DNA from 4 places in the Erwinia sp. 2186 genome. Region 3 is predicted to be linked to each of the others. Evidence: predicted binding sites of a transcription regulator. Region 3 holds the regulator's gene; each other region holds the start of a gene.
What was found. The regulator CRP, encoded in region 3, controls carbon source genes, mostly activating them, when cyclic AMP is high. The targets are predictions, from matches to a motif close to ATGTGANNNNNNTCACAT.
Positions count from the first base shown of each region.

Region 1: a site for CRP is predicted at 1,708-1,725, ahead of ACXKZG_RS11250 (sugar transporter). Genes of this name have one in related genera too.
Region 2: a site for CRP is predicted at 1,947-1,964, ahead of pth (aminoacyl-tRNA hydrolase). Genes of this name have one in related genera too.
Region 4: a site for CRP is predicted at 2,140-2,157, ahead of deoC (deoxyribose-phosphate aldolase). Genes of this name have one in related genera too.

Region 1 is NZ_CM173824.1:2,423,146-2,427,360, reverse strand. It holds gene ACXKZG_RS11255 (GMC family oxidoreductase) at 1-350, shown strand, start outside; gene ACXKZG_RS11250 (sugar transporter) at 413-1,630, opposite strand; gene ACXKZG_RS11245 (membrane-bound PQQ-dependent dehydrogenase, glucose/quinate/shikimate family) at 1,828-4,215, opposite strand, start outside.
Region 2 is NZ_CM173824.1:2,875,648-2,879,862, forward strand. It holds gene prs (ribose-phosphate diphosphokinase) at 1-109, shown strand, start outside; gene ACXKZG_RS13275 (GGDEF domain-containing protein) at 377-1,546, shown strand; gene ychH (stress-induced protein YchH) at 1,587-1,868, opposite strand; gene pth (aminoacyl-tRNA hydrolase) at 2,144-2,731, shown strand; gene ACXKZG_RS13290 (EAL domain-containing protein) at 3,040-3,693, opposite strand; gene ACXKZG_RS13295 (SulP family inorganic anion transporter) at 3,947-4,215, opposite strand, start outside.
Region 3 is NZ_CM173824.1:424,545-428,759, reverse strand. It holds gene ACXKZG_RS01915 (creatininase family protein) at 1-311, opposite strand, end outside; gene ACXKZG_RS01910 (phosphoribulokinase) at 490-1,359, shown strand; gene ACXKZG_RS01905 (OsmC family protein) at 1,399-1,809, opposite strand; gene crp (cAMP-activated global transcriptional regulator CRP) at 2,117-2,749, shown strand; gene ACXKZG_RS01895 (YccS/YhfK family putative transporter) at 2,808-4,215, shown strand, end outside.
Region 4 is NZ_CM173824.1:4,124,032-4,128,246, forward strand. It holds gene deoA (thymidine phosphorylase) at 1-1,111, opposite strand, end outside; gene deoC (deoxyribose-phosphate aldolase) at 1,192-1,971, opposite strand; gene ACXKZG_RS19250 (TatD family hydrolase) at 2,339-3,115, opposite strand; gene ACXKZG_RS19255 (patatin-like phospholipase family protein) at 3,112-4,164, opposite strand.

The DNA.
Region 1 (4,215 bases), 2.0 Mb from region 3:
CAATTGGCCTGCCGCTGCCGGAGATTTACTACAGCGTCACCGATTACTGGCATGCCGGCAAAGCCGAAGGGTTGAAAGATTTCGATAATTTTGCCCGTCTGCTGAATGCCGACGTGTCAAAAATCGATACCGGCTATCAGGATCGCCAGCACATTATGGGCACCACCATTATGGGCAACGATGCCAAAACCTCGGTGGTCGACAGCAACTGCCAGACCCACGACCACTCTAACCTGTTTATCGCCGGTACCAGCGTGATGCCATCGGCCTCCTGCATGAACCCGACGCTGACCGGCGCGGCGTTAAGCCTGCGGCTGGCCGATCATTTGCTTAAGGTGGTGAAGGTATAAGGCTTCGCGCATAAAAAAACCACTCCAGTCAGGAGTGGTTTTTATTCTTCAGCGGCTGAGTATCAGGCTTCCGACTTCGCGCCCATCTGCTGGCCGGTCTCGACGGTTCGTGATGGCCATTTGCGGAACATCGCCACCGACCCTATCAGCGCGGCGATGGCCGGAATGGCGGCAATGTAGCCAACCGATGACACGCTCAGATCCATGCTCACCTTGTTCCCCAGCAATGCCCCCGCACCGATACCAATATTGACGATACCGGAGTACAGCGCCATCGCCACATCGGTGGCATCCGGTGCCAGCGTCAGCACCTTCATTTGCAGGCTCATGCCGACGATCATAAAGGCCATGCCCCACAGCATCGAGACCGCAATGGTGCCATATTCGCTGACCGATACCGCCAGCAGGATCAGCAGGCAGACCGAAATCACCCCAATCGACACCGTCAGCATCTGCGCAGGACGCTGATCGCCCATCCGGCTGAATATGACGCTGCCGGCAATACCGGCGATGCCAATCAGGAACAGCAGCAGCGTGGCAAATCCTTCGGTGAAACCGGCCACCTGCACCACAAAGGATTCGATATAGGTAAAGGCGGTGAAATGGGCGGTGACAATCGCCACCGTCACCGCGTACAGGCTCATCAATGCCGGACGGCGCAGCAGCGTCGGCAGGTTTTTCACCGAGCCACCTTGCTCAGACTTCACTGACGGCATCACGCGGATAATCATCCACAACAGTACCAACGCGGCGGCACCGATGATCAGGAAGGTATAACGCCAGCCGGCAAACTGGCCGATCACGCGCCCCAACGGCAAACCCAGCACCGACGCTAACGCGGTGGCCATCGCCAGCAGGCTTAGCGCCTGGGCCCGTTTACCGGCCGGTGCCAGTCGCACCGCCAGCGACGCGGTGATCGACCAGAACAAGGCATGTGCCAGCGCCACGCCCGCGCGGCTAATCAGCAGCACGTCAAAATTCCAGGCAAAAAACGACAGCAAATGGCTGCCGGCGAACAGGATAAACAGCACGATCAGCAGCGTGCGGCGATTCACCTGACTGGTTGCCAGCATCAGCGGCAGCGACATCAACGCCACTATCCAGGCGTAGACGGTCATCATTATGCCGGCCTGCGACGACGCCAGGCCAAAACTGCTGCCAATGTCAGAGAGCAAACCAACAGGGATATATTCGGTGGTGTTGAACACGAAGGCGGCAACTGCCAGAGTCAAAACCCTGGACCAGGCAACCTTGCGCGAAACGGCTAACAAATCAGACATAGCGTGCAGCTCCTGGATGAAAGAAAGACGTCCGAAAGCGCAATAGTGTAGGTCGATTTGAATTTTATTCAATAAAAGTGTGACCAATATCTCATTTTTAAGATATGAATTCTGGATAAGGCGGGAATTGTTGACCGGAAAAAGTCATCAGGCGGAGCGGTAAATCAGGGCGGAACTAGCGTTCCGCCCTCAGTGTATTACTTCAGACGGTATGCGACAACCGCATCACCCTCTTTCGTGCCCAGTGAACCATGTCCACCTGCGGCAATCACCACGTACTGCTTATTATCCGCGCCCATATAGGTTGACGGTGTGGCCTGGCCACCGGCTGGCAGCTCGGTTTCCCACAGCAGTTTACCGGTGCTGATGTCATACGCACGGAAGAAGTTATCCGCCGTTGCACCGTGGAACACCAAATCACCTGCGGTGGTCAGTGGGCCACCGTGTGCAACCATGCCCATTGGGAAACCAATTGGGAAACGACCCGGCAGGAAGCTGGTTTTCAGGTTTTTGGTGGTACCCACGCGGCGCAGCCACTCGGTTTTACCGGTTTTCAGATCCACGCCGACCATACGGCCCCACGGTGGCGCGATACACGGAATACCCAGGCTGGAAGAGAGCTGCTGGATATGGATCGCGTAATCGCCGTCGAAGTTCTCGTTCCAGTAAGGCGTGCCGTCTTTGGTGAACAGACGCTGAGTGGCCGTTTCTGGCGTGCGTTTGATCAGGTTGTACTTGTACGCAAGACGCACTGGAGAGGCAATCAGGATCTGACGCTGCGGATCCACGGTGACAGAACCCCAGTTGAAGACGCCAATGTTGCCAGGGAAGATGATCGAGCCGCCTTCCGTTGCCGGTGTCCATGGGTTGCCATCATAACGCAGAGATTTGAAGTCGATGCGGCACGCCATCTGATCGAACGGCGTCAGGCCCCACATGGATTTCTCATTGATTGGATCGGGCAGGAAGTTCAGCGCAGACACTGGCTGAGTCGGTGAATACTTCTCACCGGCAATCCCTTTGGTCGACACATCCACCTGATTGATTGGGTATACCGCTTCGCCGGTCAGACGGTTCAGCACAAACAGGTTACCGGTCTTGGTTGGCAGGATAACCACCGGCTGTTTTTTGCCCTGATAATCGATGTCTACCAGCGACGGCTGGGAGGGATTATCACGGTCCCACAGGTCGTGTTTAGAGGACTGGAAGCGCCATTTGAACTGGCCCGTTTTCAGATCCAGTGCCACCAGCGTGTCACGGAATTTCTCGGTGTTGCTGTTGGCATCACGCTCAATACCCAGTTCATCCGGGGACGCATTACCGAACGGCACATACACCAGGCCATTCTTAATGTCAGCACTCAGCGTGGCCCAGGCAACCGGCGTATCCTGCGGATAGGTCTGGCCCGCAGCAATCGGCTGGGTGTTTTCCGGATTAGCCGGATCGAAGTTCCACACCAGACGACCGGTGATCACGTCATAGGCGCGAATAACGCCCGATGGGTTGCCGGCGTTGAAGCCGTTATCCATCACGGAACCACCCACAATCACCAGATTACCGGCAACCAGCGGTGCGGCGGTTTGCATCAGCGCATGCGGACGGATTTCGCCCATGTTGGCACGCAGATCGACCACACCGTTGTTACCAAAATCAGCACACAGCTTGCCGGTATCGGCATCCAGCGCCAGCAGTTTGGCATCGTTCGCGGCATTGAAGATACGCTTACGGCATACGGCTGGAGAGTTAGCCACGGCGGCAGGCTGCACGGCATTGGTCGCCGCCGCTTCTGGCGCTTCGTAGTAGCTCACGCCACGACAGGTCTGATGCTGCTGCAGATATGAGCGATCTTTGGTTGGCTCATATTTCCACTTCAGCGCACCCGTTTCCGGGTTCAGTGCATGCACTTCATTATGTGGCGTACAGAAGTAGATGCTGTTGTTCACCTTCAGCGGCGTGGCTTCGAACGTGTACTCTGACGCATCTTTCGCATCACGCAGGTCGCCGGTGTGGTAGGTCCAGGCCACTTCCAGATTGCTGACGTTGTCAGTGGTGATCTGCTTCAGGTTAGAGAAACGCGCACCGTTGTTGGTTCCGCCGTAAGCGGCCCAGTCGTTGCCTGCCACGTCGGTCTCAGCTGGCGCACGCTGGTTGGTGATGTTCCCTTCCTTTGGATACGGATCGTAAAACATCAGGCCAATCACAATGGCGATCATGATGATAACGGTGGTGCCCAGGAAAGGATGGAATTTGGCAGGGTTTGCAGGGTTCTGTGCTTTCGACAGCGGACGAACCACCCAGGGTAAGGCCAGCCAGACACCGATCAGGCCGATCAGATCGCCGCGAGGGATCCACTGCCATTTGTCGAAGCCGACTTCAAAAATCATCCACGCCAGAACAATCCACATCAGGATGGCGTAAATGGTTAAGGCAATCTTTTTATTCTTGAACAGCGCAACTGCGGTAATCAGCAGTCCGATTGCCATAATGGCATAAAATGGTGAGCCGCCGATCATCAGCAACTGACCACCCATGTAAAGCATAGCGAGACCCACAATCGCTATAACGATACTCGTCAATTTGTTAAT
Region 2 (4,215 bases), 2.5 Mb from region 3:
GATTAAAGCCCTGCCAAACGTGCGTACGTTGACGCTGTCTGGCATGCTCGCTGAAGCGATCCGTCGCATCAGCAATGAAGAGTCTATCTCTGCGATGTTCGAGCATTGATAGCGAAGGGACGGGTTCGCCCGTCCCTCTTTTTTCCCGGCCAATTATTCCAAATTCGTTAACCTGTTTTATCACTTCCGTAACAATCTAAGGGTCCGCCTCCAGCCTTCCCCGGCGATTGCCTCTGTTCTCAGCCCTTCTGTACCGCCCTTTAGTCCTTATTGTCCTCTCTCGCAACTCTTTTTATCATTCCCGCCAGCCAGCTCTTTTGGCCGCTATTTATTAATGATATTTTGCCTGAATGATTCCACCAGGAATAATCCTAAGATGACGCTGGACGTCTATACCCTGTTTGTTTGCGAGCTCTATGTGCTGTTTTTTCTCAGCATCATCATGGTGTTTGCATGGAAAGGCTCACAATATAATCGCGTATTGGGCTTTCAGTGCCTGGCGCTGGTGATCACCATCATTGCGGTGTTCCTGAGCAGTTTGCGCAGTAACGGCAGTCTTTTTCTGCCGGTCGGCGTGGGTAATCTGCTGGTGATGCTGGCCTACAGTCTGCTGGTGATGTCGTTTCGGGCGTTTCGCGGCGCGCGCAGCGGCTGGTTATGGCTGACCGGGCCATTGGTGTGGCTGGCGTTGTGTCAGTGGTCGACGTTTTACCACTCGATGCCGATGCGCATTCTGGCCGTCTGTCTGCTGTGTGTGATTTACACCGGCTGGATGATTATTGAGTTGCACCGTTCGCGGGCCACCTTGCCGGTGACCTACTGGCCGGCCCAGCTGTTGTTGTGGATCCATCTGGTGTTCCATCTGACGCGCGCGGTGGTGGATGGCGGCATTCCCAGCCCGTTTCATGGCGCGATTGGCGGTTCGACCTTTTCGGTTTACGTCATTCTGGAGTCGATCATGATGGTGATCGGGCTGACCTTTACCATGTTGGCGATGGTCAATGAGCGCACGCAGATCAAGTATAAGAACGCCTCGTTGCTCGATCCCCTGACCGGCGTCTGGAACCGTCGCGCGTTGTTTGAGCAGGGCGAAGCGTTGGCTCGCCGGTGCGATAAAACGGCGCAGCCGCTGACAATTATGCTGTTCGATTTGGACCATTTTAAGAGCATCAATGACCGCTTTGGTCACAATCAGGGCGATCTGGTGCTGATTGATTTTTGCCGACAGGTGCAGCAATCACTGCCGGCGCAGAGTCATTTTGCGCGATTAGGCGGCGAAGAGTTTGCGGCGATTCTGGTGGCCAGCGAGCGCGATGCCTTGCGGATTGCCGAGAAGATCCGTCAGACGGTCGAGCATTCCCATCCGGAAGGGGTGAATTACACGGTGAGTATCGGTGTCGCCACCGCGCAGGGTGCCTACCATCAGATACCAACGTTAATGGTCGCCGCTGATGAAGCTTTGTATCAGGCAAAGGCATTGGGGCGAAATCGGGTGACGCGTTTTGTGGCAACCGAGGCGAATGCGCTGTCAGGCGTGGCGGGATAAGGGATGAAAACGCCTCTGAACAGAGGCGTTTTTAACGGGATTAATGGTGGCTATGCCCATCGGTGCTGCGACGGCAGCGTTTATCGTAGTGACGCACCCAGTAGTAGCGGTCCGCGACTTTTTCACGTCCGCTGATGCGCGCGCCGACCAGCCAGAGCAATGCGCCGATAAAGATGCTGAAGATTGCGCCGTGAACCATAAACTGGGGCAATTGCAGTTGCGGCAGCTGATTAAGCACGGAGTAACCGACTCCAGCAACCATCACCACCAGCCCAAACACCATTAATGAATTACCGGTCAAATTGGCATGTTTACGTTTCATCATTCCCCTCCAGTTTCCAGATAAGGGCGTTGTCCTGTGCCCGGATGTCATAAGTTTATGCAATAGATGTTTAAGTTGGTGCGGGACAGATCACATTTGTTGCTAAAAGTTTGACAATTCTTTACGCACAAGCGACTGATTTCTTATAGAAAATGCATTATAACGCCAGTGAACTATTGCGGAGTGTGTCACGTTTTGGTGGGGGATTTTGCGTTTTCAGCCGGGCAAAGTACACTAGACCCCTTCTTCACCGCACTCTTCAGGAAAACAGACAAGTGAGCAGCATTAAACTGATTGTGGGCCTTGCCAATCCCGGCGCAGAGTACGCCGCCACCCGCCATAATGCCGGTGCCTGGTACGTCGATTTATTGGCACAGCGTCACAATCAAGCGTTAAAAGAAGAGAGTAAGTTTTACGGTTACACCGCGCGTTTGAATATTGGCGGCGAAGATGTCCGTTTACTGGTTCCGACGACCTTTATGAATTTAAGCGGTAAAGCGGTGGCCGCGATGGCGACCTTTTACCGGATTACGCCGGAAGAGATTCTGGTAGCGCATGATGAGTTGGATTTGCCGCCGGGCGTGGCGAAGTTCAAGCAGGGTGGCGGTCACGGCGGTCACAATGGCTTGAAGGATATCATCAGCAAGCTGGGCAACAATCTAAACTTCCACCGTTTACGGATTGGCATTGGTCATCCGGGCGATCGCAACAAGGTGGTGGGATTTGTGTTAGGCAAGCCGCAATCAGCCGAGCAGTCGTTGATTGATAATGCCATTGATGAAGCCGCGCGCTGTACTGAGGTGTGGTTGAAGGAAGATCGCTTAAAGGCGATGAACCGGTTGCACAGTTATAAGGCTGAGTAATTTCTTCGGTTGAAGGTCAAAACCGGGTCGGCGGCTCGGTGATCTTAAGGTCAAAACCGGGTTTGGTGGCTCGGTGATTTTAAGGTCAAAACCGGTGCAGTGGCTCGGCGTTACCACAGGGCGCGTTATCCGGGACGCCGTGAACCCATCCCTGGGGGCTTGGATGCCGCATCCCTGCGGCATACACCCGGCTAACGCGCCCTGTGGCACCACCCTGTAGCAATTGAGATAGTTACCCGTTCGGTGAACACACAGGTCAAAGGCTGAGATCGTTACCCGCTCGGTGAACATACAGGTTAAACGAAAGATTACTGGTCGGCTTTGCCCAATTCTTTCAGCGCCACCATCGGTAAGAAGTAGCCCTGAACGCCCCAGATTTTGCTTTCGGCCAGTTTCCCCAGTTGAATTTCACTCTGAACCCCTTCGACAATCACCCGGTTGGTGTACTGGCGGATATTGGCGATCAGGATGCTGAACCAGGGTTTGGTGACGTTATCGAGAAAGAACTGCCGATCCAACTTCACCGCTTCGAACATTTTCGACTGCAGCGCATTCAGGTTCGCGTCCCCTGCCCCTAAATCATCCAGCCACAGGATGTTGAGCTGTTCGATCAGCGTGCGCAGCAGCGGATTGTTCGGACCATCGTGCAGGTTCGGGAAATCCTCTGACAGTTTCAGACGGATAAAGGGCAAATGGCTGAGGATCTGCTGGATAAACGCCGACTGGCTGACCACTTTGGCCAGTTGGAAGTTGATTGTCAGGCAGCACAGCAAGCCGTGTTGTTGGAAATAGTCAGCGTAATGCTCAATGGTGAGCAATTGATTAAGCAAAAGGGTTTCCGGATCGAGCTGATCGACCAGCGGAGTACCCGAATCAATGTCCATTTCGCCCGGCGTCAGATCCAGTGCGATCAGTTCACCGTTCAGCGTGTGGATAGGAACACAGTTGTAATTATGTATCATGCCTTCATGCCAATGTTCAGGCGTCCTGCCAATGCTAAAAATCGTCGTACAGATAAAACATAGATGCTTATTCTGTAAAACAGCGAATCAATACGACGATTTTTAACGTTATCGGCAGGTCCAGCGGCAGCTTTACTGTTTAGTCACCTCTGGCAACAATTTTTATCGTTCTCAACCTTTCCTGATGGTCAGGATTTTTTGACCGTATTGGAATTTTTAAGATTGCCGGTTGGCCCGGCAATCCCTTCATGACTCAGGCATCATTACTGGTAACTTTATAATCCGGATCGTCCAGTTCATGGCTGCAGAATGGCCCGGCCTGGCGCAACAGGCTGATGCAATCTTCGCTCAGATGGCGCAGACGCAGGCTCTTGCCGGCTTCAAGGTAGCGCGCGGTCAGCTTGTCGATCGCCTCGACGCCGCTGGAATCCATCACCCGGGTGCGGGCGAAATCGATCACCACACTGTCGGCATCCTGTTGCGGATTAAACAGTTCCTGGAAACTGGCGGTGGAACCAAAGA
Region 3 (4,215 bases):
TTCGCCACCTCAAACCAGACTTTACCCAACACCTCATAAGGAAGGGTTAAGGTGCCGGGAAAATTGAGGTGCTCATCGGATTTCCCCACCGGCAGCGCCGGGAGGATCAGTACCGGCAAATCCGCCGGCATTAACTCGACCGCGCGCGCAATAATGCCCGCGTTGATGGCGGCATCCACCCGGACCGGCAGGTGCGGACCATGCTGCTCGACGGCGCCAATCGGCAGCACCGCGATCACTTTATCCATGTCCAGCTCACTGAATTCTCGGGTGGAAAGATCCCACCACCAGCGTGACGACGGCATATTCATCTGGCACCTTCTCCTGCATCATTTTTGTCAGTCTGCGGATATTCGTGGCCGAATTGAAGCAGCAAAAATGCGGCGCAGCGTTGCTTTTTTGGCATCAGAGAGTGGCAAAGATGACACCCGTGCGCGAAACATGGTACCAATGCGTGATCGATGTGACTTTACTCAGGGAGGTATGCGCATGTCAGCCAAACATCCGGTTATTGCCGTCACCGGCTCCAGCGGGGCGGGAACCACCACCACCAGCCTGGCCTTCAGAAAAATTTTCCAGCAGCTGAATCTGCATGCCGCCGAAGTCGAAGGCGACAGCTTTCACCGTTATACCCGTCCTGAAATGGATATGGCGATCCGTAAAGCGCGCGATATGGGCCGCCATATCAGCTATTTCGGCCCGGAAGCCAATGACTTCGCCCTGCTCGAACAGACCTTCGCGGAATATGGCCGGTCAGGCAGCGGCAAATCCCGCAAATATCTGCACACCTATGATGAAGCGGTCCCCTGGAATCAGGTTCCGGGAACCTTTACGCCGTGGCAACCCCTGCCGGAACCGACCGACGTGCTGTTTTATGAAGGGCTGCATGGCGGCGTGGTGACGCCGCAGAACAATGTCTCGCAGCAGGTTGATTTGCTGGTTGGCGTGGTACCGATCGTGAACCTGGAGTGGATCCAGAAACTGGTGCGCGATACCAGCGAACGCGGCCACTCACGCGAAGCGGTGATGGATTCGGTGGTGCGATCCATGGAGGATTACATCAACTTTATTACGCCGCAGTTCTCCCGCACGCACATTAACTTCCAGCGTGTGCCGACGGTGGATACCTCTAACCCGTTCGCGGCGCGCGGTATCCCGTCGCTGGATGAAAGCTTTGTGGTGATCCATTTCCAGGCGCTGGAAGATATCGACTTCCCGTATTTGCTGTCGATGCTGCAGGGATCCTTTATCTCGCACATTAATACGCTGGTGGTGCCGGGCGGCAAGATGGGGCTGGCGATGGAGCTGATTATGGGGCCGCTGGTGAAGCGTCTGATCCAGGGTAAGAAAATAGAGTAAGCCCCGCGGGCACGGGGCTTAGGGCTTTGATGGGATGACTTACGCCGGTAACTCAATCACTTCATAGCTGTGGGTGATTTCCACGCCCTTGCCCAGCATCAGTGCCACCGAGCAATATTTCTCCGCGGAGAGATCGACGGCACGCGACACCGCTTTATCGCCTAAGGCCACGCCGGTGACGATAAAGTGCAGATTGATGTGGGTGAACAGGCGCGGGGCCTCTTCACGGCGTTCGGAGCTGAGCTTCACTTCGCAATCCTTTACGTCGTGGCGGCCCTTCTGCAGAATGGAAACCACGTCGATTGCGCTGCATCCGCCCGCGGCCATCAACACCATCTCCATCGGGCTCGGGGCTTTATCGCCCGCATTTCCGTCCATCAGAACCTGATGCCCGGATGAGGATTCTCCCAAAAACGTTAACCCTTCAACCCACTTGACTCGAGCCTGCATAACAATTTCCTCTAATTCATTCAGTTATCGCCAGATTACGCTTTAGGCAGAAAAACGGCAATGCGGCAATTTTCGCACTATGCTGAAGCGAGACAACACAAGACACTCGTTGAAAGCTGTGCTACAAACAAAGCTGTAATATTTTCGTCAGTACTCTACAGGCACGACGAAACGAATCGCATAACGAGCCAGGCTTTTAACAGAGGCCCGAATAAATTTCCTGATGGGAAACGCTTGACTATTTCAACGCCTGGCAGGGAACTCTGCCCCTGTATTTAGGCACGATTACAACAGAGGATAACAGCGAATGGTTCTCGGCAAACCGCAAACAGACCCGACACTTGAATGGTTCCTGTCTCATTGCCATATTCATAAGTATCCATCCAAGAGCACGCTGATTCATCAGGGTGAAAAGGCAGAAACCCTCTACTATATCGTCAAAGGTTCAGTAGCGGTGCTTATCAAGGATGAAGAAGGCAAAGAGATGATCCTGTCTTACCTCAATCAGGGCGACTTTATTGGCGAGCTTGGCCTGTTTGAAGAAGGTCAGGAGCGTAGCGCGTGGGTACGCGCGAAGACAGCCTGTGAAGTGGCTGAAATCTCTTACAAAAAATTCCGTCAGCTGATCCAGGTTAACCCTGACATTCTGATGCGCCTGTCTGCACAGATGGCGAATCGCTTGCAGGTCACTTCTGAGAAAGTGGGCAATTTAGCTTTCCTCGATGTGACGGGTCGCATCGCGCAGACCTTGCTGAACCTGGCAAAACAACCGGACGCCATGACGCACCCGGATGGGATGCAGATCAAGATCACCCGCCAGGAAATTGGGCAAATCGTTGGCTGTTCTCGTGAAACAGTGGGACGCATTTTGAAGATGCTGGAAGATCAGAACCTGATCTCGGCACACGGTAAAACTATCGTTGTCTACGGCACTCGCTAATCGGCTCTGATCCACGGCGCAACACCTGGTGTTGCGCCTTTTTATTTGGTGTGGAGTGATGTGGCGTCGACTGATTTATCACCCGGAGATCAACTACGCATTGCGCCAGACGCTGGTGCTCTGTTTACCGGTAGCGATGGGATGGCTACTGGGCGACTTGCAAAAAGGGTTGCTGTTTTCCTTAGTCCCTGCCTGTTGCAACCTCGCTGGCCTTGATACTCCTCATAAGCGCTTTTTCAAACGCCTGATCGTTGGCGGAAGCCTGTTCGCCTTCAGCAGTTTCCTGATCCAGTATCTTGCCGGTCACCACGTTCCCCTGCCCGTGATCCTGTTTTCGATGGCGATGCTGCTGGGCGTCACCGGTGAAATCAGCCCGCTGCATGGCCGCCTGCTGCCCGGCTCGCTGATAGCCGCAATCTTCACCCTTAGCCTGGCAGGACGCATGCCGGTGTGGGAACCGCCGATGCTCTACGTGCTCGGCACCATCTGGTACGGCGTGTTCAACTGGGTCTGGTTCTGGCTGTGGAAAGAGCAGCCGCTGCGGGAAACCTTAAGCCTGCTCTATCGCGAGCTGGCGGGTTACTGCGAAGCGAAATACACCCTGCTGACCAAACTCACCGATCCGGAGAAAGCCCTGCCTCCGCTGCTGGCGCGCCAGCAAAAAGCGGTCGACCTGATCACCACCTGCTATCAGCAGATGCATATGCTGTCAGCCACCAACAACAATCACCACAAGCGGCTGACCCGCGCGTTTCAAATCGCGCTGGATTTGCAGGAGCACATCTCCGTCAGCCTGCATCAGCCGGAAGAAGTACAAAAGCTGGTGGAGCAAAGCCATGCCGAAGCGGTGATCCGCTGGAACGCGCAGACCATCGCTGCCAGGCTGCGTGAACTGGCCGACGATATCCTCTACCACAAGCTGCCCGAGCGCTTCACCATGGATAAGCAGCTTCAGGCGCTGGAGAAGATCTCACGGCAGAATCCGGATAACCCGGTGGGCACCTTCTGCTATTACCACTTCAGCCGCATTGGTCGGGTGCTGCGTACCCAGCGTCCCCTTTATCAGCGCGATTTGATGGCTGACCGGCAGCGCCGACTGCCGCTGCTGCCGGCCATCAGAAGCTATTTGTCGCTGAAATCGGCCGCCTTGCGCACCGCCGCCCGCTTCGCGGTGATGCTCACCTTTGCCAGTTCGCTGGCGCTGTTCTTTAATCTGCCCAAACCCTACTGGATCCTGATGACGGTCATGTTTGTCAGCCAGAACGGTTACAGCGCAACCCGCGTCCGCATCCAGCACCGTGCGCTGGGCACGCTGGCCGGGCTGGTGATTGCCGCGGTGACCTTGCGCCTGCAGGCACCCGAATCCATCGTGCTGCTGGTGATGTTAGCCATCACCCTTATCAGCTACCTGTTTATCCGTAAATTCTACGGCTTTGCGATGATTGGCTTTACGGTCACCGCCGTGT
Region 4 (4,215 bases), 1.2 Mb from region 3:
GACGACCGCCGCCCATCGACACCACCACCATGCCGAGCGCACGGGTATCCATCGCGCTGACGATGCCCGGTTTGTCGGCATACACCGCCTTGCTGAGCATCGGCGCCGGTAAATATTTATCCATCTGCTCGATAAAGTCTGTCGGGCCTTTTTGCGCCGCGACCATGCGCGCAAAGATTTCTGCTGCCTTGCCGTTATCCAGCACCGCCTGCAGTTTGCCGGTGGCTTCGTCGGTATTGGCCGCAAGCCCACCGGACACCAGCATTTCCGCACTCAAAGCCAGCGTCACTTCCAGCAGGCGTGGATTGCGGTATTCGCCGGTCAGGAAGCGCACGGCTTCACGCACTTCCAGCGCATTACCGGCACTTGACGCCAGCACCTGATTCATATCGGTTAACAGCGCGGTGGTTTTACAGCCCGCGCCGTTCGCCACGCCAACAATCGACTGGGCCAGCAGCTCGGACTGTTCGAAGGTCGGCATAAAGGCCCCGGAGCCGACTTTAACGTCCATCACCAGCGCATCCAGACCTTCCGCCAGTTTTTTGGCGAGGATCGAGGCAGTGATCAGCGGAATCGAATCGACGGTCGCGGTGATGTCGCGGGTGGCGTAGAAACGTTTATCCGCAGGCGCCAGCGAGTTGGTCTGGCCGATAATCGCCACGCCGACGTCTTTGATGATACGACGGAACGTCTCGTCATCAGGGAAGATATCAAAGCCCGGAATGGCTTCCAGCTTGTCCAGCGTCCCGCCCGTGTGGCCGAGGCCACGGCCAGAAATCATCGGCACATAGCCACCGCATGCCGCTACCATCGGGCCGAGCATCAGCGAGGTCACATCGCCCACGCCGCCGGTTGAGTGCTTGTCCACGATCGGGCCGTTAAGATTCAGCGCCTTCCAGTTGAGTACCGAGCCGGAGTCGCGCATCGCCATGGTCAGCGCGACCCGCTCCTGCAGCGTCATATCGTGGAAATAAATGGTCATCGCCAGCGCGGCAATTTGCCCTTCAGACACGGTGTTATCACGCACGCCATTGATAAAGAAGCGGATCTCTTCTTCCGTCAGCGGCTGGCCATCTCTTTTTTTACGGATAATTTCTTGTGGCAGGAACACGTTGCCCCCTGGTGGTTGCGGTAATGAGGGCGAAATGATTTTCGCCCTTGCGGCTTAGGTTGGCGGGGTCGCCAGTCAGACTAGTAAGCGGAGTCGCTCTTGGCTCCAGCATGACCCGCCGTTTCCAGCAGGCTGGCTAACAGGCTGGACGCGCCAAAACGGAAGTGACGGGCATCGGCCCAGTCGCTGCCGAGAATGTCATCGGCCAGCTTCAGGTAAATTGCCGCATCGTCCGCGGTACGCACGCCGCCAGCCGGCTTGAAGCCCACCTGGTGCTTAACGCCTTTGTCAGCAATCACTTGCAGCATGATTTTTGCCACTTCCGGGGTGGCATTGACCGGCACTTTACCGGTGGAGGTTTTGATAAAGTCAGCGCCCGCTTCGATGGCAATTTCAGAGGCTTTACGGATCAGTGCCGCATCCTTCAGCTCGCCGGTTTCGATAATCACCTTCAGCAGCACGTCGGCTTCGGCGCAGGCTTCTTTACAGGCGCTCACGATCTCGTAGCCAATCTCTTCGTTACCGGCCATCAGCGCGCGGTAAGGGAACACCACGTCGACTTCGTCAGCCCCGTAGGCGATCGCCGCGTGGGTTTCTGCCAGAGCAATTTCTTTGTCGTCGTTGCCGTGCGGGAAGTTGGTGACGGTGGCAATGCGGATATCCGGCGTGCCCTGCTCGCGCAGCGTTTTACGGGCAATCGGGATAAAGCGCGGATAGATGCAGATCGCCGCGGTATTGCCCGCCGGGGATTTTGCCTGATGGCACAGCGCGATCACTTTCGCATCGGTGTCGTCATCATTCAGCGTGGTCAGATCCATCAGTTTCAGGGCACGTACGGCCGCTGCGGTTACGTCAGTCATTCTGTTCTCCAGACAAGGTATAAGGCGGCTTCCCGGATGCCGGGCAAGAATTCCTTCCGCCTGAGCCCGCGAAGGGCTGTGATGTTAAAATAATAACGGAAAAGGCTGAGCCACTTCCGTGATGAAATTCACGAACAGGGAATTACTGTTGCAAGCATTGTACATGCAATGTGATTAATATCACATAAATAGCCTGTTAACCTGCCCGATACGGCCATTGTTGCGCAACAGAGCCTGATTTTAGCTGACATCATCAGAAAATGTTATAATTATAACATTCATCGTTCAGTGTAGCAGATGCAGATGACAGTAGACCCGGCAGGCCAAAGGCGCACCGTCTCGCAGGGGACTTTAAGAGTTTAGCCAGTCAGAGCTGAAAAAGAGTGCGGGTGTTCTCAAGAAGGGTTTCGGCTATTTCCTGCGGGGATTCTTCCCGCAGTTCGCACAGGCTTTGCCAGACGTTCTTTACCCGCTCGGGGCGATTGGCCTGACCCTGAAAGCCCTGCAGCGGCATATCCGGCGCGTCGGTTTCCAGCAGCAGCGAGGTCAGCGGCAGCCGTGCGATGGTATTGCGGGTTTTGCTGGCGCGTTCATAGGTAATGGTGCCGCCCACACCGATGGCATAGCCGGCGCGGATAAAGGCCAGCGCCTGCTGTTCGCTGCCGGCGAAGCCGTGCACCACGCCACGGCGAGGAAGATCGAGGCGTCGCAGATGCAGGGCTAACTTATCGTGGGTGCGGCGGGAGTGCAGGATCACCGGCAGATCGTACTGCTTTGCCAGCCGGATTTGCGCATCCAGCACCCGCTCCTGCTTATCAAACTGGGGATTGTCGATAAACAGATCGAGGCCGATCTCGCCGATCGCCACCAGCTTTTTCGGCCGCTGTTTCAGCACCGCTTCCAGCTGGTCCAGATGTGAATCATCATGCTGTGCGATAGCCATCGGATGGGTGCCCAACGCGGCATATAGCGGTGGCCATTGCTCTGCCAGCGCCATTACGCCTGCGAAGCGGTCAGCCGACACGCCGACCACAATGATTTTCTCCACCCCTGCCGCTGCCGCCAGACGCAGGCTCTCTTCTTCGTTGCCAGAAAACGGCGCAAAATCGAAGTGACAATGGGTATCGATAAACGTGGGTGTCATGCCAGCGAACCCTTATCGTAATCGGCATCGTTGCCCGCCAGTGGATCGAGAATCACGCCATCCCGCACCGGTTCGTTGGCCACCGGCGCAGGTGGCACCACCGGTTTGGTACTCAGCAGCGTCTCATTCTCCTGCAACCATTGCCCCACAGTGGCGAGGAAATAGCGGCCGCAGCGGCGTCCCAGATGATAATCCTGATTCAGCGAGGCCACGCGACTGCCCAGCGCCATGCTGGCGAGCGCATGCGGCGGGAAGATCTCAATAATCCGCAGATTACCCGGCGGATTGTCAATAAAGTCCTGCGTCTCGCGGTAGCTGTCTTCATGCAGATGCATGATATTGACCAACGGCTGCAGCGCACTGTCGCTCAGCCAGCGCTCAATGCGCTTTAGCCACTGTGGCGTATAGGTCATCTGCGAAGGAACGGTGCGGATCACCACGATAGTATCGGCCCCGCGACGCGCCGCTTCACGCACCGGAATGGCATCGCTGATCCCACCATCGAGATAGCTGATGCCGTCCATATCCACGCCGGGACGATACAGACCCGGAATGGCGCTGGAGGCCTTGATGATATTCATCCAGTTGGCGGCGGTCGGAGCAAAATAGCCCGGCGAGTAATCGTCGCTGCGGCAGGCGCACATATAGAATTCGCGGCCTGCGGAGAACATCTTCTCACCGGCTTCTATCGCCAGCGGGAATTCCTGAGAGGTGACATCCACCAGCCAGTCGAGATCGATCAGGTGCCCGCCGCGCACAAAGCGCAACGGATCGAAAAACAGTTTACTGGTGGTGTAACGGGTGATCACTCTGCGGGCATAGCCCGGCTGGCCGCAGACATAGGCAGAGAGATTCTGCGCCCCGGCAGAGGTGCCCAGCATCAAATCAAAGGGGTTGAATTTTGCCCGCTGGAATTCATCCAGCACGCCGGCAGTAAAGATCCCGCGCTGCCCGCCGCCTTCGCAGACCAGGGCCAGTTTGCCCGGACGAAAAGGGGTTAACGCCAGCGGCTCAATATTGCCGAGGGTTATAGGGATGCGCTTGCCCAATGGTGAGATCCTCTGAGGGAGTTGAAGACCGGAGGATACCCTGGATGGACG